2 regions of the Nonomuraea sp. NPDC004702 genome follow, and region 2 is predicted to be linked to the other one. Evidence: riboswitches for the same ligand, from Rfam matches in the RefSeq annotation. Region 2 holds a riboswitch; the other holds the start of a gene.
The links. Region 2 has a riboswitch for cyclic di-AMP ahead of ACWEJ6_RS00575 (hypothetical protein). Riboswitches for the same ligand answer to the same signal wherever they lie in the genome.
Positions count from the first base shown of each region.

Region 1: another riboswitch for cyclic di-AMP. It lies ahead of ACWEJ6_RS15075 (C40 family peptidase); the one in region 2 lies ahead of ACWEJ6_RS00575 (hypothetical protein).

Region 1 is NZ_JBSGCE010000009.1:226,321-237,937, forward strand. Features, by position in the region: gene ACWEJ6_RS15035 (L-aspartate oxidase) at 1-1,834, shown strand, start outside; gene ACWEJ6_RS15040 (type III pantothenate kinase) at 1,838-2,620, shown strand; gene ACWEJ6_RS15045 (hypothetical protein) at 2,686-3,162, opposite strand; gene lysX (bifunctional lysylphosphatidylglycerol synthetase/lysine--tRNA ligase LysX) at 3,311-4,792, shown strand; gene ACWEJ6_RS15055 (NADP-dependent oxidoreductase) at 4,840-5,769, opposite strand; gene ACWEJ6_RS15060 (winged helix-turn-helix transcriptional regulator) at 5,850-6,248, shown strand; gene ACWEJ6_RS15065 (cytochrome P450) at 6,238-7,341, opposite strand; gene ACWEJ6_RS15070 (helix-turn-helix domain-containing protein) at 7,620-7,832, shown strand; gene ACWEJ6_RS15075 (C40 family peptidase) at 7,920-8,963, opposite strand; cyclic di-AMP (ydaO/yuaA leader) riboswitch at 8,970-9,121, opposite strand; gene ACWEJ6_RS15080 (amino-acid N-acetyltransferase) at 9,409-9,978, shown strand; gene ACWEJ6_RS15085 (RDD family protein) at 10,064-11,617, shown strand, end outside.
Region 2 is NZ_JBSGCE010000001.1:103,620-115,236, reverse strand. Features, by position in the region: gene ACWEJ6_RS00585 (MDR family MFS transporter) at 1-552, shown strand, start outside; gene ACWEJ6_RS00580 (DUF5302 domain-containing protein) at 600-800, shown strand; cyclic di-AMP (ydaO/yuaA leader) riboswitch at 966-1,100, shown strand; gene ACWEJ6_RS00575 (hypothetical protein) at 1,276-1,983, shown strand; gene ACWEJ6_RS00570 (alpha/beta fold hydrolase) at 2,038-2,913, shown strand; gene ACWEJ6_RS00565 (hypothetical protein) at 2,944-3,315, opposite strand; gene ACWEJ6_RS00560 (roadblock/LC7 domain-containing protein) at 3,342-3,713, opposite strand; gene ACWEJ6_RS00555 (DUF4388 domain-containing protein) at 3,746-4,570, opposite strand; gene ACWEJ6_RS00550 (roadblock/LC7 domain-containing protein) at 4,574-4,948, opposite strand; gene ACWEJ6_RS00545 (winged helix-turn-helix transcriptional regulator) at 5,086-5,436, opposite strand; gene ACWEJ6_RS00540 (NAD(P)-dependent oxidoreductase) at 5,491-6,093, shown strand; gene ACWEJ6_RS00535 (DUF4032 domain-containing protein) at 6,087-7,304, opposite strand; gene ACWEJ6_RS00530 (DUF885 domain-containing protein) at 7,328-8,896, shown strand; gene ACWEJ6_RS00525 (class II aldolase/adducin family protein) at 8,920-9,558, opposite strand; gene ACWEJ6_RS00520 (TetR/AcrR family transcriptional regulator) at 9,609-10,193, opposite strand; gene ACWEJ6_RS00515 (carbohydrate kinase family protein) at 10,265-11,185, shown strand; gene ACWEJ6_RS00510 (aminotransferase class III-fold pyridoxal phosphate-dependent enzyme) at 11,182-11,617, shown strand, end outside.

The sequences.
Region 1 (11,617 bases), on a different contig from region 2:
CGGCGTGGCGCTCGCGCTCAGGGCGGGGGCGGTCGTGCGCGACATCGAGTTCGTGCAGTTCCACCCGACCGTGTTGTGGCTGGGGGAGGGCTCGACCGGCCAGCAGCCGCTGATCTCCGAGGCGGTCAGGGGCGAGGGCGCCGTCCTCGTCGACCACGAGGGCAACCGGTTCATGCAGGGCGTGCACGAGCTGGCCGACCTGGCCCCGCGCGACGTCGTGGCCAAGGCGATCACCAGGGTCATGGGCGAGACCGGCCGCGACCACGTCTTCCTCGACGGCCGCCACTTCGGCAGGGACAAGTGGGAGAGCCGCTTCCCCACCATCTACGCCGTCTGCCGGGAGCACGGCATCGACCCGGCCACCGAGCCGATCCCCGTCTCCCCGGCCGCCCACTACGCCAGCGGCGGCGTGCGCGCCGACCTGTCCGGGCGTACCTCGATCGAGGGTCTGTACGCCTGCGGCGAGGTGGCCTGCACCGGCGTCCACGGCGCCAACCGGCTGGCCTCGAACTCGCTCCTTGAGGGCCTGGTCTTCGCCGAGCGCATCGCCGAGGACATCCACCGGACGCGTCCCGAGCCGGGCGAGCCGGTCGCCGGGCGGGCCGCGACGGGCCTGGTGGACCCCAGGGCCAGGCCCAGGATCCAGGCGCACATGAGCGCCGGCGCCGGGGTGCTGCGCAGCCGCGCGTCGCTGCAGGCCACGTCGAAGGCGCTGCGTGACGCGCTCTGGACGCCGGTCGAGGTGCCCGCCTGCACCGAGTCGTGGGAGGCGAGCAACCTCCTCACCGTCGCCGCCGTCCTGACCGGCGTGGCGGCGGCCAGGCTGGAGACCCGCGGCTCCCACTGGCGCGAGGACCACGAGACCCGGGACGACAATGAGTGGCTGGGCCACCTGGACGTGACCCTGACCGAGGAGGGCCTTCGCATGACGTACACCCCGCACGGCGAGGCGATGCCGCCGCGGCTGGCGCAGGAGCTGACCGCCGCCGGGCTCGACCCGGCCGAGGTCGACGCGCTGATCGACCGCGCGCTCGAAGAGGACCTGCAGGAGGCGGGCGACGTGACCAGCCTGGCCACGATCCCGGCCGAGCAGCGTTCGGCCGCCGACGTGGTGGCCCGCAAGGACGGCGTGGTGGCCGGGCTGGCCGTGGCCGAGGCGGTCTTCCTCCGGCTGGGCGCCGGCCGCGCCGAGCGGCGGGCCAAGGACGGCGAGCGGGTGGCGGCCGGCGACGTGCTGATGACGGTCGAGGGCCCGACGCGGGCCGTGCTGACCGCCGAGCGCACCGCGCTCAACCTGCTCACGCACCTGTCCGGGGTGGCCACGCTGACCGCCAGGTGGGTGGCCGCGATCGACGGCACGCGGGCGCGGGTGCGCGACAGCCGCAAGACCCTGCCGGGTCTGCGGTCCCTGGAGAAGTACGCCGTGCGCTGCGGCGGCGGCGTCAACCACCGCATGTCGCTGTCGGACGCGGCCCTGATCAAGGACAACCACGTGGTGGCGGCCGGCGGCGTGGCCGAGGCGTACCGCGCGGTGCGGGAGCGCTATCCCGAGGTGCCGATCGAGGTCGAGATCGACCGGCTCGACCAGCTGGAGCCCCTGCTGGACGAGGGCGCCGAGGAGATCCTGCTGGACAACTTCACGGTCGAGGACACCGTACATGCCGTACAAATCGTGAAAAGTCGGGCGAAAAACAGGGTTGCGCTTGAAGCGAGTGGGGGATTGACCTTGGAATCGGCTCGTGATGTGGCTGAAACTGGCGTTGACTACCTTGCGGTGGGAGCGCTCACCCACTCGGCGCCGGCCCTGGACATCGCACTGGATTTGCGGGGGTAATTGATGCTGCTCACGATCGACGTCGGCAACACGCACACGGTGCTGGGGCTGTTCGAGGGCGAGGACGTCATCGAGCACTGGAGGCTGGCCACCGACGCCCGCCGCACCGCCGACGAGATCGCCGTCGTGCTCCAGGGGCTGCTGGCCCAGTCACCCCTGCTCAAGGGCGCCGACATCAGCGGCATCGCCATCTGCTCGACCGTGCCGAGCGTGCTCAACGAGATGCGGGAGATGTGCCGCCGCTACTACGGCGACGTCACCGCCGTGATCGTGGAGCCCGGCGTGCGCACGGGCGTGCCGGTGCGCATGGACAACCCCAAAGAGGTGGGCAGCGACCGCATCGTGAACGCCCTGGCCGCCATCGACCAGTACGGCGGCCCGTGCATCATCGTCGACTTCGGCACCGCCACCTCCTTCGACGCGGTGTCGGCCAAGGGCGAGTACGTCGGGGCGGTCACCGCTCCCGGCATCGAGATCTCGGTCGACGCCCTGGCCGCCGCCGGCGCCCAGTTGCACAAGGTCGAGCTGGTCAGGCCGCGCTCGGTGATCGCCAAGAACACGGTCGAGGCGCTGCAGGCCGGCATCATCTACGGCTTCGCCGGCCAGGTCGACGGCATCGTCGAGCGCATGGCCGCCGAGCTGGCCGACGACCCCGACGAGGTGACCGTCGTGGCGACCGGCGGCCACGCGGCGCTGGTGGTCGGCGAGTCGCGCTCGATCGACGTGCACGAGCCGTGGCTGACCCTCATCGGCTTGCGCCTGATTTATCACCGCAATACCGCTTAGAACGTGACAAGCGGCCCCCGTTCGGGAAGGGGGCCGCCTGTCGGTCGTGGTGTCGCCGGCGAGGGTCACTCGTTCTCGGCGCTGTAGAGCTCGCTCCAGGGGCCGCACTTGGTGGCGAAGACGCCCTGCTCGGGAACCTGGCAGACCTTGGCCCGCAGGGTGAAGACGTCGTTCTCCTCGAAGTGGAACTTCTTGTAGCCGGGGAAGCCGCAGTACTTCTTGGCGTAGACCGTGGACCAGTCGCCGTCGGAGTCCTCGGCCTGGAACTTCACGTACGCGCACTTGCCGCCCTCGTCGTAGTCGCGGTCGTCCAGGTCGTACAGCCGGCCGGTGACGTGGACCTCGTTGGAGTCCTCCTCGTCCCACTCGACGCTGACGTGACCCTGGGCCTTGGCCAGGTGCTGCTTGGCGTACACCGGGCCCCAGTAGTCGGAGTAGTCGTCGAAGTCGGCGGTGGTGGCGCTGGCGGCCGAAGGAAGCGACAGGGCCACGGCGCTGGTGGCGGCGATGGCGAGGATGCCTGTCGCGATCTTCTTCATCATGATCTCTCCCGGAGCTCCCCTCGGGCCGGCTCCTTGCCGGCTCCCCCCGGAGCTCGTGAGTCATTGGTACAAAAGGGTCCTTGCAGCGCCCCTGCAGGGAACCGTCACGAGCGCTTGCAGTTCGCCGTATCCCCTACGCTTTGTTGTTGTGAGCGAGGAACTTCCAGAGCAGATGCGCATCCGGAGGGAAAAGCTCGACCGCCTCCGCAGCGAGGGCGTCGACCCTTACCCGGTGAACTTCCCACGCACGGCGACCAACGCCGAGGTCAAGGAGAAACACCAGGGCCTGGAGCCCGACACCGCCACCGGTGAGACGGTGGGGGTCGCGGGCCGCGTCATGCTCAACCGCGTGGGCGGCAAGCTCTGCTTCGCCACACTCCGCGACGGCGGCGCCGACCTGCAGGTCATGATCTCGCTCGACAAGGTCGGCGAGGAGTCGCTGGCGGCCTGGAAGCGCGACGTCGACCTGGGCGACCACGTCGGCGTGACCGGCGAGGTCATCACCTCGCGCCGCGGCGAGCTGTCGATCCTCGCCGACAGCTGGCAGATCACCGCCAAGTGCCTGCGCCCGCTGCCGGAGAAGCACGTCGGCCTCACCGACCCCGAGGCGCGGGTGCGTCAGCGCTACGTCGACCTCATCGTCAACGACGAGGCCAGGAAGATGGCGCGGGTGCGCAGCGCGACCGTGCGCGCGGTGCGCGACTTCTGGCACGAGGAGGGCTACCTCGAGGTCGAGACCCCGATGTTGCAGCCCATCCACGGCGGCGCGACGGCCCGGCCGTTCAAGACCCACATCAACGCCTACGACATGGAGCTCTACCTCCGCATCGCGATCGAGCTCTACCTCAAGCGGCTGGTGGTCGGCGGCGTCGAGAAGGTCTTCGAGATCAACCGCAACTTCCGCAACGAGGGCGCCGACTCCACGCACAACCCCGAGTTCACCATGCTTGAGGCCTACGGCACCTACCTCGACTACAACGACATCGCCGACCTGACGCAGCGCATGTACCAGAAGGCCGTCGTGGCCGCCCTGGACACCACCGTGGTCGTGCACGACGGCGTCGAGATCGACCTCGGCCTGGAGAAGTGGCCGCGGGTCCGGCTCTACGACCTGGTGTCCGACGCCGTGGGCGAGGAGATCACCACCGAGACCACCCTTGAGGAGCTGCGGAAGATCGCCGATCGCCGCGAGGTCCACTGGGACGTCAAGTGGGGGTCGGGCAAGCTCGTCCAGGAGCTGTTCGAGGCGCTGGTCGAGCACACGCTCGTGCAGCCGACGTTCGTCATGGACTACCCGCTGGAGACCTCGCCGCTGGCCCGTCTCCACCGCGACAACCCGCTGCTGACCGAGAAGTGGGACCTGATCGGGTTCGGCACCGAGCTCGGCACCGGCTACTCCGAGCTCAACGACCCGATCGACCAGCGCCACCGGCTGGTGGAGCAGTCGCTGCTGGCCGCGGGCGGCGACCTTGAGGCGATGCAGCTCGACGAGGACTTCCTGCAGGCCCTTGAGTACGCGATGCCGCCCACGGGTGGCATGGGCGCCGGCATCGACCGGATGATCATGGCCTTCACCGGCAAGAACATCCGCGAGACCATCCTGTTCCCGCTGGTCAAGCCCACCCACTGAGCCGCCGTCCGGCGCCCCGCGCACGTGCGGGGCGCCGGTCCGGACGGTCAGGGCACCAGCACCAGCCGTCCGCGCAGGCCGCCCTCCGCCAGGCGGGCGTGGGCGTCGGCGGCCTTCTCCAGCGGGTACGTCCCGGCCACGCGTAGCGTCAGCCGTCCGGCCTCGACCAGGCGCACCAGCTCCGCGAGCTGCCGGGCGTCCGAGCGGAACAGCACGGTGGCCACGTCCGTGCCGCGCAGCGCCACCGGCGCGACCCCCGACGCGAGCGCCACGAACGCTCCGCCGTCCCGTACGGCGTCGAGCGCGGGCAGGCCCAGCACGGCCGCGTCCACCACGGCGTCCACACCGCCGGGCACCTGCGCCCGTACGGCCTCGGCCAGGTCCTCCTCGCGCGGGACGAACCATTCCGCTCCGAAGCCGCGTACCAGCTCCTCGTCCGCGGCGCCGGCGGCGGCCACCACCCTGACGCCGCGCACGGCGGCCAGCTCCACCAGGTAGCCTCCGACGGCCCCCGCCGCCCCCGTGACCAGCAGCGTGCCGCCCGGCCCGACGCCGGTCCGGTCGAGCGCCTGCCAGGCGGTGAGCCCGTTCAGCGGCAGCGTGGCCGCGTGGACGGGGCTCACGCCGCGCGGCGCGCGGGCCACCGCCGGGGCGTCCAGCACGACGTACTCGGCCTGCGCCTTGTACGGCAGCTCCAGCCGCGCGCAGAGCCCCACGACCTCCTCTCCCACGCTGAAGGAGGTTCCCAGGCCCACCTGGTCGACGGTCCCCGCGGCGTCGAAGCCGATCCCGTACGAGTCGAGCTTCCTGGCCAGCCCGTACGAGACCAGGGCCCCGGACGCCACGGCCAGGTCGAAGGGGTTGACCCCGGCCGCGGCCACCTTGATCCGCACCTGGCCGGGCCCCGCCACCGGCAGCGGCGCGGACACCAGCCGGGGAGCGCCGGAGCCGCCGATGAGTGCACGCATGTTCGTCATGCCCGTGACCCTAGGAAGAGTTACTCTCTTTCAGTAAGTAGGCACCTGGAAGTGCGTAACACACAGCGAGGAGTGAGACGGTGGCCACCACGACGGCGGCGCAGCGGCGTGACCAGGCGAGACTCGCCTTCGACGCCTACTTCGCCGAATGCCCTTCCCGCAAGCTGCTCGACCGGCTCAGCGACAAATGGGTCACGCTGGTGCTCAGCTCGCTGGCCTCCGGCGAGCGCCGCTACAGCGACCTGGCCCGGCACATCGCGGGGGTCAGCCAGAAGATGCTCACCCAGACCCTGCGCGGCCTGGAGCGCGACGGCCTGGTGGCGCGCCGGATCACGCCGCAGGTGCCGGTGCGCGTCGACTACGCGCTCACCCCGCTGGGCCAGAGCCTGATGCCGCTGGTCACCGCCATCAAGGCGTGGGCCGAGGAGCACATCGAGGACGTCGAGGCCGCCAGGGAACGCTACGACGCTACCGCCTGAGCCGCACCGGCAGCCGGGCCAGCCCGCGCAGCACCACGTTCTCCTTGTACGGCGGATCCGGATCGGCGGCCTCCATCTTCGGCGCCGCCGCGGCCAGCGCCGACAGCGCGATCTCGCCCTCCATCCTGGCCAGCGTCGCGCCCAGGCAGAAGTGCAGGCCGAGCCCGAAGGCCAGGTGGCGGCCGGGCTCGCGGCCGGGGTCGAACCGGTCGGGATCGGCGAACGCGGCGGGGTCGCGATTGGCCGCGCCGATCGGCACGAGCACGGCCGAGCCCGCGGGCACCGGCGTCCCGCCCAGTTCCCGGTCCTCCAGCGCGATCCTGGAGGTGAGCTGGACCGGCGGATCGAAGCGCAGCACCTCCTCCACGACCTCCCTCGGGCGCTCGGCGGCGCGGTGCAGCAGGTCGTGCCGCAGCAGGTTCAGCACGCCGTTCGCGATGAGGTTGACGGTGGTCTCGTGGCCGGCCACGAGCAGCAGCACGCAGGTCGCCAGCAACTCGGCCTCGGTGAGCTCCTCGACGTGTGCGAGGGCGCTCAGGAGGTCCTCGCCGGGACGCTCGCGTCGCCGTGCGATCAGGTGGCGGAAGTAGTCGCGGAACTCGTTCCTGGAACGCTCCGTTTCCGACATGAGGGCGTCTGTCAGCATCGGGTCAAGTCCGCGGGCAAGGGCCTCGCTCCATCCGCGGAAGCGGTCGTGGTCCTCCGGCGGCACCCCGAGCATCTCGCTGATCACCATCACCGGCAGCGGGTACGCGAAGCCGGAAATCAGCTCCGCCTCCTCCGGCAGCCGCCCGATCAGGTCGGCGGTGATCGCCTCGATCCGCGGCCTGAGGCGGGCCACCATGCGCGGCGTGAACGCGCGGCTGACCAGAGCACGCAACCGGGTGTGATCGGGCGGGTCCATGAGCAGGAACGACCTGCCGGGCTGACCTGCCTCTTCCTGCGCGGACGGGGACGTTCCGTGACCGAACCCGGGGTCGCGCAACACGGCCGCGCACCACTCGTACGTGGTCACGACGAGCAGCCCGCCGCGCGTTCTGAAGATCGGCCCGGCGGCTCGCAGCTCGCGATATCGGACGTACGGATCGCGCACAAATTGCGGATCCGAGGGATCAAAACCCAGCACGTCGGTGGCGCTCATCGGAGGTGGAACCGGGCCGCCGAATTGATCGTTTGGACCGTTCATAGCGGACCACGGCGTGCCAACATATGCGGAGTACGTCACATATAAGTGATCATGTCAATAGCACTGGTCAAGGGCGCCGATTGTGGCGCTTGACGACCTTTCCGCGATGCGTTTACCTTCACCGAGACGAGCGGCTTTGCTTCGCCTGAAAGGTCCGAGTTCTGCTGTTTGGGGGAGGGCTCCCGGTGGATGTGCTCACAGAAGGCGTTGAGCTGAGCCACGCGGATTTGGCGTTACTGGCCGAGCTGGCCAGGGGAGTGACGGTCGATCGGGTCGGCAGGCGGCTGGACATCAGCGGACGGACCGTACGGCGCAGGCTGAGGGGCATCTGCGACCGCATCGGGGTGGCCACGGCGATCGAGGCCGTGGCATGGGCGGCGCGCCGCCAGCTCATCTAGCGGCGCTCATCTGGTGGCGCTCATCATCCAGTGACGCTGGGCGAACCGGCGCTGGGCGAAGTGGCGCTGGGCGAACCGGCGCGCGGGTCAGTCCGCGATGCGCACGCCGCCGGCGAACGGCCGCCCGCCGATCGGGGCGACCCGCACGACGTCACCCGTCCGCGGAGCGTGGACCATCATGCCGCCGCCGATGTAGATGCCGACGTGGTGCAGGTCGCTGTAGAAGAACACCAGGTCGCCGGGGCGCAGCTGGTCGCGGCTGACCTGCCTGCCGGCCGTCCACTGGTCGCCGGTGTAGTGGGGGAGCGAGATGCCCACGCGCTGGTAGGCGGCCATCACCAGCCCGGAGCAGTCGTAGGAGCGCGGCCCTTCGGCGCCCCACACGTACGGCTTGAGCTGCTGGGTGAGGGCCCACTTGACGGCCTGGGCGGCCTTGCCGTCGCCGATGACCGGCAGGTTGACGCGCACGGCCCGGGTGCCGGGACGGCCCGCCTCGCCGACGGCCCGCCGGTAGAGGTTGCTCTCGACCTTGGTGACCAGCTTGGTGATCTTCGAGCGCCTGCTCTCCAGATCGGTGACGAGCTTCTGGACCTCGGCGATGCGGGTCTTGGCGCCGGCCCTGGCCCGCTCGGCGGCCTCCATGGCCCTGGCGAGCTGGTTGACCTCCTCGCCCTGCTGCTGTTCGAGCGCGTACGTGGTCGCGGCCCGGTCGAGGAAGGTCTCGGGGTCGCCGGACTGGGCGAAGGCCAGGGCCTTGTCCAGGCCGCCGGTGATGTAGGCGTTCTGGGCGAGCAGTGAGGCCCTGGCGCGCTTGGCGGCCAGGTCGGACTCGCTGGTGGCCAGGATCTTCTGGGCGGAGTCGTTGGCCTTCTGGGCGGCCTTCAGCCGTTCGCGCTGCTCGTTGTACTGCTCGGCCAGCGTCTCGATCTCTTCGTGCAGCTTCTCCACCTGGTCGGAGAGCTCGGAGAGCGACGGCTTCGGGTCGGCGGCGGCGGAGCCGACGGGGACGGCGAACAGCATCGCGGCGACGGTGACGCCGATGACGCCGAGGCGGTGTGCGCGCCTGGCCTGCTCCTGGGGGCGGGCGTGCCTGCCCCCGGACGTCCCCGAGCGGTCGAACGTCCGCTTCACCAACCGAGCTCCTCTCATCGACGCCGGCCGGGTTAGCTGACGGGTTCGGGCCGGAGCAGCCCTACCGAGATGGTCGGATTCACCCCAAGTGGTGGCGCCAGGTGCTCGCCGCCGTTGGTTCCCCGGCTTCCCTTGCGGGAATTGGGCGTGTCTTTCCGCGCGCATTACGCGGAGAACATCGTCGCTGGACACTAATGCACTCCGGGTTCACGCTCAACCGGAACTGCCGAGTCTGTAGAGGTTTCACAACTGAAGGGTCACAAGGTGATCTCGTGGGTAGCCGTACGGAAGCGGGCTTCTGCACCTTTTGTCCAGCATTCGGGGTGCTGAGGTCTGGAGGAAAGCTCCAAGTCGGCCCGTGTTCACCTGACCACGGGATGTGATGAGATGCCCGAGACGTGGGATTTAGGGCCGAGCCGTAATGAGATCTGTACCCTGGAGAGCCATGGAGCAGGTGGCCGAAGTGGCAGTCCCCGAGACCGCGGTCGTGGTCAGGCGTGCGCGCACGCCCGACGTGCGTGCGATCAGGCGTCTCGTGGACACCTACGCGGGCGCGGGGCCGCGGCTCCTGGAGAAGGCCACGGTCACGCTGTACGAGGACGTCCAGGAGTTCTGGGTGGCCGAGCGGGGCGGGGAGGTCGTCGGCTGCGGCGCGCTCCACGTGCTCTGGGAGGACCTCGCCGAGGTCCGTACGGTGGCCGTCGATCCCGCGTGCCGGGGGCTGGGCGTGGGGCGGCGGATCGTCTCGGCACTCGTCCGGCAGGCGAAGGATCTGGGACTGCGGCGTGTATTCTGTCTGACTTTTGAGGTCGACTTCTTCGCGAGGCACGGTTTCCGCCCCATCCAGGGCACACCGGTCTCACCCGAGGTCTACGCCGAGTTGCTGGCCTCGTACGACGAGGGTGTGGCGGAGTTCCTTGATCTGGAACACGTCAAACCGAACACCCTTGGCAACACCCGCATGCTGCTGCATCTGACATCGGGTGACGCGGACCTTGACCACTTGGAAAGGTGATTGTTGATACCTATGTCGATACGTTGGGCAGCACAGGCATGTGTCCTGACACGTGCCACATGCGCACTCGAAGCGAGGTGACACGGTGAGCACCGGACAGCCGCCGTACCCACAGGACGATTCCGGCGAGAACCCCGAGTACGGCCAGCACCACGGCCGTCGGCCCGGTGAGCCCGACCCGGACGTGACTGTGGTCGGCTACCGGGCGGACGATGCCTTCGGCCAGCCCCCATACGGTCAGCAGCAGCAACAGGGCTATGGCCAGCAACAGCAGTACGGCCAGCAACAGCAGCAGTACGGCCACCAGCAGGGCTACGGCCAGCAGCCCCAGTACGGCCAGCAGGCCGCCCCGGGTCAGCAGGGCTACGGCCAGCAGCAGGGCTACGGCCAGCAGCCGCAGTCCTCGGGCCAGCAGTACACGCAGCCCGGCTACGGCCAGGAGGCCCAGTACGGCCAGCAGGCCGCCTCGGGTCAGCAGGGCTACGGCCAGCAGCCGCAGTCCTCCGGCCAGCAGTACACGCAGCCCGGCTACGGCCAGGAAGCCCAGTACGGCCAGCAGGGTTACGGCCAGCAGCCCGCCTCCGGCCAGCAGTACGCCCAGCCCGGCTACGGCCAGCAGGCCGCTTCGGGTCAGCAGGGCTACGGCCAGGAGGCCCAGTACGGCCAGCAGGCCGCATCGGGTCAGCAGGGTTACGGCCAGCAGCAGTACGGCCAGCAGCCGCAGTCGCTACCCGACTACGGCCAGCAGCAGGGCTACGGTCAGGACGCCCAGTACGGCCAGCAGGCCGCCTCGGGCCAGCAGGGTTACGGTCAGCAGCCGCAGTCCTCGGGCCAGCAGTACGCCCAGCCCGGCTACGGCCAGCAGGCCGCCTCCGGTCAGCAGGGTTACGGCCAGGAGGCCCAGTACGGCCAGCAGGGCTACGGCCAGCAGCCGCAGTCCGACTACGGTCAGCAGCAGGGCTACGGCCAGGACGCCCAGTACGGCCAGCAGGGCGGCTACGCCCAGCAGCAGTACGGCGACCAGCAACAGGGTTACGGCCAGCAGTACGGCGACCAGCAGCAGTACGGCCAGGCATACGGCCAGCAGCAGCAGTCGCAGCCCTACGGCCAGCCCGGCTACGGCCAGCCCTACGGTCAGCCCGTCGGCGTGCAGCCTCCGGGCGCTCCGGCCCCCCTGGCGGAGTGGTGGCAGCGTCTGGTCGCGAGGATCGTCGACGGCGTCATCCTCGGCGTCGTGAACTTCGTGGTCAGCCTCATCCTGGGCCTGCTCGCGGTCGGTTACGACTCGGCGACCGGCCTGACTTCCGGCCTCTTGTCCCCCTTCGTCATCATCCTCCTGTCGGCGATCGTGACGACCGCCGTCTGGGTGTGCTACGAGTTCTTCCTGACGAAGATGAACGGCCAGACGGTCGGCAAGATGGTCATGGGGATCAAGGTCGTGCCGGTGGGCCAGGCCCTGCCTCCGGGCGGGCTCGCGTCCGACCTGGCGATCAAGCGCGCCGGCGTCACCTGGGGCGGCTACATCCTGAGCTGGATCCCGTTCCTCGGCCCGCTGCTCGCCTGGGCGTGCGTCGCGGTCAACGGCGCCTCGCAGCTGTGGGACAAGCCGCTGCAGCAGACGTTCGCGGACAAGTTCGCG
Region 2 (11,617 bases):
GCCACCGAGTCCGGGCTGAGGATCTACCCGATGACGCTGGCGATGGTGGCAGGCAGCGCGCTCATGGGCACGCTGATGTCCAGGACGCGCACGTACAAGCCGTGGCTGGTCGGGGCGCCGTTCCTGCTGGTGGCCGGCAGCCTGCTCTGCCTGAACCTCACCGTGCGCACCGACGGCCTGCTGCTGGCCGGGTGGATGGCGCTGCTCGGGCTCGGCATGGGGCCGATGTTGTCGGGGCTGACCGTGGCCGTGCAGCAGGCCGTCGCGCCGCGGTACATCGGCACGGCCTCGGCCAACCTCACCTTCTTCCGGCAGATCGGCGGCTCGGTGGCGCTGGCGCTGGCCGGCACCGCGTACACGTCGGTCATCACCACGGACGCGCCGGTCCACGGGCTCGCGGCCGCGCACGCCTCGGCGGCGGCCGTGGTCATCCCGTCGCTGGGCGTGGCGGGCGCGGTGATCGCCCTGGTCGCGCTGGTCATGATGCCCGGCAGGCGGCTGGAGCAGGCGCCCGCGGCGGAAAGCAGAGTGGAGGCCGGTTTCGCGTCGTAAGCGACGTCGTGCGAAGCTGTGGATGTCCCCAGAACCAGGAGGTCCTCATGGCGGAAACACCGGAGCCGGAAGTCAGCGAGACTCCCGAGGACGAGATGAAGCGCAAGTTCCGCGAGGCGTTGGAACGCAAGCGCGGGCAGCAGGCCGACTCGGCCGCGGGTGGCAGGGGCGTGGACCCGTCGAAGATCCACGGGGCGCACGGTCCGGCAGCGAGTAAAAGATCCTTCAGGCGCAAGAGCGGCGGCTGAAAGGCCCGATTTAGCAGGGGGTACGGCATGCCGTGCCCCCTTTCTCTTTACCTCGATAGGTAGATCTTTACCCGGTTCATGACGATTCGTTTGTATTTGTCCGAATCTCTGGGTACCGTCTTAACCAATTACCAGCTGGTGGCGTAGTCCCTACCAGGAGAGGGACGACAGCTGGCGCCGAATCCCGACTTGTCGGGAACCGGGGACCCATCTCATTGGGGTGAATCCGGCCATGTGCCGGTAGGGCATCTCCACGCCCGAACCCGTCAGCTAACCCGGTAGGCGAGATGGAGAGGACTTCACGCATGTACCACCTCGTCGTACCCCCGGACAGTGTAGTGACGACCGCCTGCTGAGCGGTCTCTTCCCTGACTTCCCCCACGCGCCGCGTAACCACCTTTTCGGCGCTCTGCCCGGTTACGCACCGTAGTCACGCGCGTTCCCCCTGTCCCCTCGCGAAGGACTTCACTGCTTCATGTCTCGATTTGGCCTGCGCTCTCTCGCCCTGCTGTCCGTGTCCGCCATGGGCGCGCTGACGATCTCCGCCACCGGCGCCCACGCCGACACCGGCGACGACCAGAAGATCCTGCTCAAGGGTTCCACGAAGGCCTCCTACTTCTGGGACGACTCCTCCGGCCGGGCCGGCGACACCGGGCTCCCCGCCAGCGGCAAGCCCATGCAGAAGGGCCTGGCCGCCAGCCCGAGCTGGCCCCTCATGACCGAGGGTTACGTGACCTACAACGGCAAGAAGATGCCGTTCTTCGTGGGCGACCGCGGCCCCGGCGAGCCCTCCAGCCGTGGCGTCATGCTCGACCTCGACGCCAAGACCTTCGCCGAGCTGACCGGCGGCACCTTCAACCCCGACACCCTCGGCGTGGACGGCAACGGCGGCCAGGGCCACATCAAGATCGACTACGTCATCACCAAGTGGGGCGACGGCAAGGGCAAGAAGAACTACCCCGTGGCCTTCTCCACCGGCGCGTGGGGCAGGTTCGACGACAACCCGGCCGAGCCTCCCAAGGTGCTGGCCGACAAGCCCGCCGAGGACGCGGCCGGTTCCGCCGGCGGCCAGGTCGGGAAGACCGTCGCGATGGGCGGCACCGTCATGGCCGGCGTGCTCGTGCTGGCCGGCGGCGGCGTGGTGCTCGGCGGCGAGCGCCTGCGCAAGCTGCTCAACGACTGATCTCCGGACAGACCGCTCTTTACGCCTCGCAACCAGAATGACATTCTGGTCGCTGTGATCCAGCGCGCAGCCGCCAACGGCATCGAGATCGCCTACGAGAGCTTCGGCTCACCCGCGGGCAGGCCCCTGCTGCTCATCATGGGACTCGGCGCCCAGCTCATCCACTGGGACGACGAGTTCTGCGAACTCCTGGCCGAGCAGGGCCACCACGTCGTCAGGTTCGACAACCGCGACGCGGGCCTGTCCACCCATCTCCACGACGAGGGCGTGCCCGCATGGGGCGCGCCCTCGCCGTACGTGCTGGACGACCTGGCCGACGACAGCGCCGGGCTCATGGACGTCCTGGGCCTGCCCGCCGCGCACGTCGTCGGCGCCTCGATGGGCGGGATGATCGCCCAGGCGCTGGCCATCCGGCACCCCGCCCGCGTGCTGAGCCTGACCTCGATCATGTCCACGCCCGGCCCGCAGGCGGCCCCGCCGACCGAGGCGGCCGCCGCGGTGCTCTTCGCCAAGCCCGCGACCGACCGCGAGGGGGTCGTCGCCGGCGCGCTGAAGACCTGGGCCGTGCTCGGGTCCCCCGGCTGGGAGCTGGACCGCGAACGCGTCACCAGGCTGGCCGGGCTCGCCTTCGACCGCTGCCACGACCCGGCCGGCACGGCCCGCCAGCTCGCCGCCATCATGGCCTCCGGCGACCGCACGTCCGCGCTGGGCGGGCTGAAGGTGCCCGCGCTGGTCATCCACGGCGAGGACGACCAGCTCGTGCCGCTCGCCGGCGGGCGGGCCACGGCCGCCGCCATCCCGGGCGCCCGCCTGGTCACCTACCCCGGCATGGGCCACGACCTGCCCCGCGCCCTGTGGCCCGCGATCGTCGCCGAGATCACCGCCCACACCGGCTCCGCGACGCCCGCCCGGCCCGAGCCCGCCGCGTGACCCGCCGCGGAGCCTCGCTGCGCGGGCCGGTCAGAGCTCCAGCTTCTCCTCGATGACCTTGAGCATGTGCCGGGCCAGGGCCAGGTTGGCCCGGTTGCGGTCGAGGGCGAGGTAGAGGAACAGGCCCTTGCCGCTGCGGCCGGTCAGCGGGCGGATGATGTGGTACTGGGCGGTCAGCGTGATCAGGATGTCCTCGATGCCGTCCTTGAGGCCCAGCGAGTCCATCGTGCGCAGTTTGGCCTTGATGACCTCGGTGTTGCCCGCCGCCGCGACCTGCAGGTCCAGCTCCTTCGAGCCGCCGAGCGTGCCGAGCGCCATGCCGCTGCCGTGGTCGACGATCGCCGCCCCGATCGTGCCGTCGATGCTCATCATCTCTTTGAGGGAGACGTCCATGCCTGCCATGCTTTCCTCCGCTTCGGTGGGGATGGTCAGTGCTTGCGTGCCACGGCGGCCACGGAGGCCGCCGTCTTCCTGCCCTCCAGCCGGAGGAGCCCGACGTTGGCGCCGGGTCCTGCCAGAACCGTGAGGACGATCGTGGGGCCCGCGGCGTAGAAGGCCACGAACCCGGCGGTGCCGGACACGAGGGTCTCCTCGAACGTCCCGCGGCCCGCCATGGTCAGCATCCGGCCGCTCATCGCGAGCAGCGCCGCCGACAGCGCCGCCACCTGCTCGCCGGTGTCTCCTTGCAGGTCGCAGGCGATCCGCAGGCCGTCGACAGTGCACGCGACGCTGCCGGTGACGTCCGGCGTGCGGCCGCGCAGGAGCTCCATCTCCGCCAGGAGCTCTTGCCGTAGCTCCACGGGTGGCCTCCTCCTGCGTCGTGAGGGGAACCTCACGGCATCTCCTCCAGCGCCTTCTTCAGCCGCAGCAGCAGCGTCAGATCGGTCGGGTCGCCCGTCGGCACCGGCCCGGCGGCCCCCGCCCGTCCGTTCCCGGCGGGAACTGCCACCGCGCCGGGCACCCGCCTGGGCAGCGCCTCCCCGTCGTCCGGACGGCGTTGCGCGGGCCGTACCGGATCCGGCGGGACGAGGAGGCCGGCGGCGGCCAGCCTCCTGACGGCCAGCAGCACCGAGTAGCCCGACCGGCCCAGGTGCCGGGCCAGCTCCAGCGGGGTCGCCTTGTGGTCGGCCCGTACGACGACCTCCCACTGCACCTGGCTGAGCGCCACCCCGTGCCCGGGCAGGCGCGGGACCGGCCGCACGGGCTGGGTGTCCACCTCCGGCGAGGGCCAGATGCCGGCCAGCTGCTCCCGGCGGCGGGCGGACTCCCGCACCAGCTCCTGGACGTCGAAGAACCACTGCCCGCCCAGCCAGTGCTCCTCGCCGGGCCGGAACTTCGGCCGCACACCCGTCACCGGCAGCAGGAAGAAGGCGGCGTCCTGGACCACGCCGAGCACGGCGTACTGGAGCTCGGCCAGGGTGACCGGGCCGTCCTGGAGCAGCCGGGCGCGGCCGCCGTCGGCCTGCAGGGCGCGCAGGGCCGACTCCGGCACCCGCCCCCTGGCCGCGAACAGCCGCTCGACGCCCGGCGTCTGGGCGCACTCCATGTACGTCACGCGCCCGTCCGACAGGTAGATCGTGCCGTTCCGGCCCACGCGGAGCGCCCCCGTCGCGCGTTCGCGGGCGAGTCCGGCGAGGAGTGAGTCGAGCGCGGCCATGGCTCAGGTGGTCAGCAGGTCGGAGATGGCCCGCAGGCGGTACCGGGCCAGGGCCAGGTTCGACCGTTCCGGGTCGAGGCGGACGTAGATGACCAGCGGCCCCTCGAAGACCGTCTCCAGCAGCCGGAGCAGGTGGTGCCCCCGGTCGGTGGTGACGAGCATGTCGTCGATGCGCACGATCTCGCCGGGACACGTCCGGGTCAGCCCGTCGGTCGTGGCGCGCAGCGCCTCGGTCAGCGCCGCGGCGGACCTGTCGGCGTCCACGCCGGACGCGCTGCTGAAGGCGACCGCCATGCCGCTCGTGCCGTCGACCAGCATGGCGTCGAGCGCGCCCGGTATCGACATGACCTCCGCCAGGCAGGTGTCCACTCCCAGCACCGCGAGCCTCCCTCCGTCGTGGGACGGGGAAAGCGTAGGGGGCCACAAGAGACCAGAAGGCAGGCGATTTACCGAGGGATACGTTTTTATACGGCCAGGACGAAGAAAAGCATCACTCGTGCGGAAATATGATCAATTCACGAGGTTTTTTCACGATGGCGGAGCATTTCGTGCACGTTCTCCTCGGCCCACCGCGCGACCACCGAGATCGGCGCGTGCAGCGAGCGGCCCAGGTCGGTCAGCGCGTACTCCACCCGCGGCGGCACCTCGGCGAAGACCTCGCGGGTGATCAGCCCGTCCAGCTCCATGGCCCGCAGCGTCTGGGTGAGCACCTTCGGCGTCACCCCGCCGATCCGCCCGCGCAGCACGGTGAAGCGCATCGGCCCGTCGCTGAGGCTGAGCAGCACCAGCACCGACCACTTGTCGCCGATCCGGTCGAGGACCAGCCGAGTCGGGCAGTTCGGGTCGAAGGCATCACCGGTATCCATAAGGTACTTATAGCACGATGAAGTAACCAGTATCCATTGGATACTGTGCTTCTCATGAAGATCCTCGTGTTCGGCGCGACCGGAATGATCGGTCAGCGCATCGTCACCGAACTCACCGGCCGCGGCCACGACGTCACCGGTGTCAGCCGCCGCGGTCCCGTCAAGGGCGACGTCCACGACGCCGCCACGCTCGCCGAGGGCTACGACGCCGTCGTCTGCGCCATCGCCCCGCCGCGTGACGGCACCGAGCCCGAGCCGCCGTTCCTGGCCGCCAACCGCGCCCTCATCGACGGCCTGCGCGCCGCCGGGGTGAGCCGGGTGCTGGTCGTGGGCGGCGCGGGCAGCCTCAAGGCCGGCCCGGACGTCGACCTGGTCGACACGCCCGGCTTCCCGGAGATCTACAAGAAGGAGGCCAGGGCCGCGCGGGCCGCGCTCGGGCTCTACCGGGAGGTGACCGACCTCGACTGGACCTACGTCTCGCCGGCCGCCGAGATCGCGCCCGGCGGGCGCACCGGCGTCTACCGGATCGGCCGCGACGACCTGCTCAGCGACGCCGACGGCCGCAGCTTCATCACTGCCGAGGACTACGCGGTGGCGATCGCCGACGAGCTGGAGGAGCACGCCCACCCGCGCACCCGCATCACGGTCGCCTACTGATCGTCCTCGTCCGGGTCGTCGGGCAGCAGCGCCTTCTCGTCGGGCTTGTGCACCAGCACGTTGTCCACGTACGACTTCACCGCCGTGGCCAGCCCGACGTCGCCGCCCGCCGTCTCCGACAGGTACCAGCGGTGGTCGAGAATCTCGTGGAAGAGCTGCGCGGGCTCCAGCTTGCCGCGCAGCTCGGCGGGGATGCCGTCGACCGTCGGGTGGAACACCTCGGCGAGCCAGCGGTGGGCGACGATGGCCTCGTCCTCGTGGCGCAGGCCCTTGGCGACCCGGTAGCCGTCCAGGTCGTTGAGCAGCCGCCGGGCCTGGTTCTCCTCCACGTCGAGCCCGGTCAGCCTGATCAGCCGGCGCTGGTGGTGGCCGGCGTCCACCACCTTCGGCCGGACGATCAGGCGGCCGGTGCCGACCTTGCGCCGCACCATCATCTCGGCGACGTCGAAGCCGAGCAGGTTCAGGCGGCGGATGCGCTGCTCCACGCGGTGCCAGTCGACCTCGTCGATGATCTCGCTGTCGGTGATCTCGGCCCACAGGCGGTGGTAGCGGGTGACGATGTCCTCGGCGGTCTCCATGGGGTCGATCGACGGGTGCAGCAGGCCGCCGGCCTCCAGGTCCAGCATCTCGCCGAAGATGTTGGTGTGGGCGACGTCGATGTCGGTCAGCCGCTGGCCCTCGCTGATCATCGGGTGCATCTCGCCGGTCTCGGCGTCCACCAGGTAGGCCGCGAAGGCGCCGGCGTCCCGGCGGAAGAGCGTGTTGGACAGCGAGCAGTCGCCCCAGTAGAAGCCGTTCAGGTGCAGGCGCACCAGCAGCACGGCGAGCGCGTCGAGCAGGCGGGTGAGCGTGTCGGGGCGCAGGGTGCCGGACATCACGGCCCGGTAGGGGAGCGAGAACTGCAGGTGCCGGGTGATCAGCGCGGCGTCCAGGCCCTCGTCGCGGCCGGTCACGTACGCCACGGGCTCGACGGCCGGGGCGTCCAGCCTGGCCAGGTCCCACAGGAGCTGGTACTCGCGCCTGGCGTACCGCTCGCTGATCTCCTTGATCGCGTAGACCTTGCCGGAGAGCCGGGCGAACCGCACGACGTGGCGGGAGATGCCGCGCGGCAGATCGACCAGATGATGCTTGGGCCAGTCGGCCAGCGGGACGTCCCAGGGGAGCCGGATGAGGTCGGGGTCGCCTAGCGCGCCAGTGATCTGCAGGGGCATGAACGTCAGGATATGGTGCGTAGGTGGACGAGTTTCTCAACTGGTACTTTTCCGACCGTCCCGTCGTCGCCAGCCAATTGGGAGCCGACGGCTACGACCACACCCTCGGCGATTTCACCGCCTCCGCCTGGGAGAACAGAGCCCGGGAAGAGCTCCGCTGGATCGACCGCCTCTCCGACGCCCCGGCCGACTCGCTCGACGACGCCATCGACAGAGACCTGGTTCTGTCCCAGCTGAGGGGCTCGGTCGCGCTCGAATCCTGGCCCGAGTGGCGGCGCAACCCGGGCCTGTACCTCTCGGCCGTCTTCGGGTCGCTGTTCAACGCCTTCCAGCAGCGGCTCAAGCCGGAGCCCGAACTGGTCGCCGCCGCGATCTCCCGCCTGGCCGAGGTGCCCGGCGTGCTGGCCGCCTGCCAGGCCAACCTGGACCCCGACCTCGCCGCGCCGCTGCTGGTCACGCGCGGGCTCAACCAGGCCCGTACGGGCCGCAACTTCCTCACCCGCACGCTCCCCGCGATGGTCGGCGACGAGACGCTGCGCGCCCGGCTGGCCGAGGCCGCCGAACCCGCCGCCGACGCGTTCGACGCGCTGGTGTCCTTCCTCGAAGGCTTCCAGTGCGGCGGCACCTGGCGGATGGGGGAGAAGCTCTACTCCACCCTGCTGCGCGAGCGCGAGATGCTCACGTACGGCGCCGCCGAGCTGCACCAGAAGGGCAGGGCCGCCTGGGCCGACCTGGACGCCCGGATGCGCCGGGTCGCCCTCGGCATGACCGGCGCCGAGGACTGGCGGGCCGCCATGGAGTCCCTCATGGACGACCACCCGCCGACCCTGGCTGACATGCGGGCCGAGTACGAGGCCGAGACCCGGCGGGCCCGCGAGTTCGTCCGCGAGCGCGGGCTGGTCACCTTCCCCGAGGGGGAGGAGTGCGAGGTCCTGCCCTCGGCCGAGTACGCCCGCCCGGTGCTGTACGTCGCCCACTACCTGGCGCCGCCGCCGCTCAGCAGCTCGCGCACGGGCATCTTCTTCGTCCCCTACACCCCCGACGACTTCACCGAGGAGCAGGTGCGCCAGCGCCTGCGCACCAACGCGCGCGCCCAGATGCCCTCGATCGCCGTGCACGAGGCCTATCCCGGGCATCACTGGCACCTGTCGTACATGGCCGACAACCCGCGTACGGTCCGCAAGGTCTTCAGGACGCCGTACTTCACCGAGGGCTGGGCCCTGTACGTCGAGAAGGTGCTGCACGAGCAGGGCTACTTCGACACCCCCGCCACCGAGCTGGCCCACCTGGACTTCCGCCTCTTCCGCGCCGCCCGGATCATCGTGGACACCGCGCTGCACTGCGAGGACATGTCGATCGAGGAGGCCGAGACGTTCATGGCCACCAAGGCGTCGCTGTCGCCCGGCACCGCCCGGGGCGAGGTGAACCGCTACTGCGCCTGGCCGACGCAGGCGCCGTCGTACCTGACGGGCGCCATCGAGATCGACCGCATCCGGGAGTCGTTCACCGGGTCGCTGCGGGAGTTCCACGACCGGATCGCCGGCTCCGGCGGCCTGCCGCTGGGCCTGGCCGAACAGGCCGCCCTGGCCTGACCGCCCCGCTCGCGCTCCCCGGGCTAGCTCGGGCGGCGCGGGAACGCCGGCGGGTTGGCCGCGCGATCCACGACGGCGGCGAGCTGCTCGTCGGTCAGGACCGCCGGCCGGCCCACGGCCAGCCCGCGCACGTAGACCTCGCACAGCCACTCCAGCAGGCGGGTGGCCTCGAACGCCTGCTCCATCGTCGCCCCGATGGTCACCCCGCCGTGGTTGGCCATCAGGGCGGCCTGCTTGCCCGCCAGCGCCGCCCGCACGTTGGCGGCCAGCTCGGGCGTGCCGTAGGTGGCGTACTCGGCGACCTTGACCACGCCGCCCAGCAGCAGCGCGTTGTAGTGGACCGGCGGCAGCTCGGTCATCGTCGTGGCCACGACCGTCCCGAACACCGAATGCGTGTGCACGATCGCCTGAGTGCCCGTCGCCTGGTAGACGGCCAGGTGCATGGGGGTCTCCGACGACGGCTGCAGCTCGCCCTCGACCAGGTGCCCCTCCAGGTCCACGATCGGGCACGCCTCCGGGGTCAGCCGGTCGAGCGCCACGCCGGACGGGGTGACCGCCACCTGGTCGCCCCGGCGCACGCTCAGGTTGCCCGAGGTGCCGATGACCAGGCCCAGCTCGACGGCGCGCCTGCCGTACTCGCACAACTGCTCGCGGAGGCTCATGGGTGGGCACAGTAGTCGGTCGTCCGAAATACTTCCAGCGGTTGCCGTTGTCAGAGGCGGTCGAGTGCCTGGAGCATGAGCCGTTCGAGGTCGACGCGGGTGAGCCGGCCCGGGTAGAGGAGCAGGTGCAGGCTGAGGCCGTCGACCAGGGCGAGCAGGTGCTCGGCGAGGTCGTCGAGGCTGCCGTCCGCGCGCACCTCGCCGGCCGCGCGGGCCTGGCCCAGCAGCTCCCGTACGGCGGCGCGCAGCTCGTCGGCCTCGGCCCGCTGGACCTCCGCCAGCCGGTCCGAGGCCAGGCTGCGGCTCCAGAAGCTGACCTCCAGCCGGCTCTCCTGGGTGCGCTCGGCGTCCAGCGGCAGGTTGTCCAGCAGCAGCTCGCGCAGGGCGGCCAGGCCCGTGACGCCCTCCACCTTGCGCGTCAGCCGCTCCCTGATGCGCTGGTGCGACTGGCTCAGCGCCGAGAGCAGGATCTCGTCCTTGTCGGCGAAGTAGTGCGCGAGCACGCCGTTGGAGTAGCCGGCCTCCTTGGCGATGGCCCTGGTGGTGGCGGCGTCGATGCCGTCCCTGACGATCACCCTGCGGGCCGCCGACAGGACCTCGGCCCTGCGCTCATCGTGATCGACGATCTTCGGCATCGGGATCCCCCTCTTCTCGCGGCGACTCCCACCATATTGACTTTTTATTCGGACGTCTGTCTATTTAGTCCATGACCGTCGCCACTGTCGGCGTGCACATCGTCGACATCCTCGCCAGGCCCGTCGAGCACATCCCCGAGGGCCAGGACACCGTACTCGTCGAGCAGATCCGCCTCACCGCCGCCGGCGCCGCCGCCGGAACGGCCGTGGACCTGGTCAAACTCGGCAACGACGTGATCACCATGGGCGCGATCGGGGACGACGAGCTCGGCGACTTCCTGGTGGCCGTCCTCACCAAACGCGGTGTGGACGCCTCCCGCCTGGTCCGCAGGGCCGGCGAGCAGACCGCCGCCTCGATCCTGCCCATCCGCCCCGACGGCGGCCGGCCCAGCTTCCACGTGCCCGGCGCCAACCTCGGCGTCACCCTCGCCGACCTGGACCCCGACGTCCTGCGCCGCGCCCGGGCGATCCACCTGGGCGGCATGGACGTCACCTTCGGCCTGGGCGACCCCGCCTTCTTCGCCCTCCTCGACGAGGCGCGCGCGGGCGGCGCGATCGTCACGATGGACCTGCTGTCGGAGCTGCCCGACCTGCTGGCGATGGCCCGCGCGTTCCTGCCCCACGTGGACTACGTGCTGCCCAACGAGTCGCAGGCGCTGCTCATGACCGGCGACCCCGACGTGGCCACCGCCGCCGCGACCCTGCTCGCCGACGGCCCCAAGGGCGTGCTCGTCACCCTCGGCGCGGCCGGCAGCCTCGTGCTGACCTCCGGCGGCGGGCCCGAGCGGGTGCCGGCGCTGGAGACGGAGGTCGCCGACACGACCGGGTGCGGCGACGCGTACTGCGCCGGCTTCCTGACCGGCCTGCTGCACGGCCGCGACGTCGTCGAGGCCGCCCGCTGGGGCACCGCCGCGGCGGCCCGCGTGGCCACCGGGCTCGGCTCCGACGCCGGCCTCACCGACCTCGAATCCACCCTAAGGACTCTCGCATGACTGACGCCGAACTCCGCGAGCGCGCGCTGAAAGTCGTCCCCGGCGGCATGTACGGGCACCTCAACGCGGCCATCTTCGCCCCCGGCTACCCCCAGTTCTTCCAGCGCGGCGAGGGCTGCCGCCAGTGGGACGTGGACGGACGCGAGTACATCGACCTCATGTGCAGCTGGGGACCGGTCGTGCTCGGGCACCGGCACCCGCGCGTGGAGGAGGCCGCCGCGCGCCAGCTCGCGCTCGGCGACTGCCTCAACGGCCCGGGGCCGATCATGGTGGAGCTGGCCGAGCTGCTGGTCGACACCGTGCCGAGCGCCGACTGGGCGATGTTCTCCAAGAACGGCACCGACGCCACCACCCAGGCGCTCATGGTCGCCCGCGCCGCCACCGGGCGCACGAAGGTGCTGATGGCGCACGGCGCGTACCACGGCGCCGACC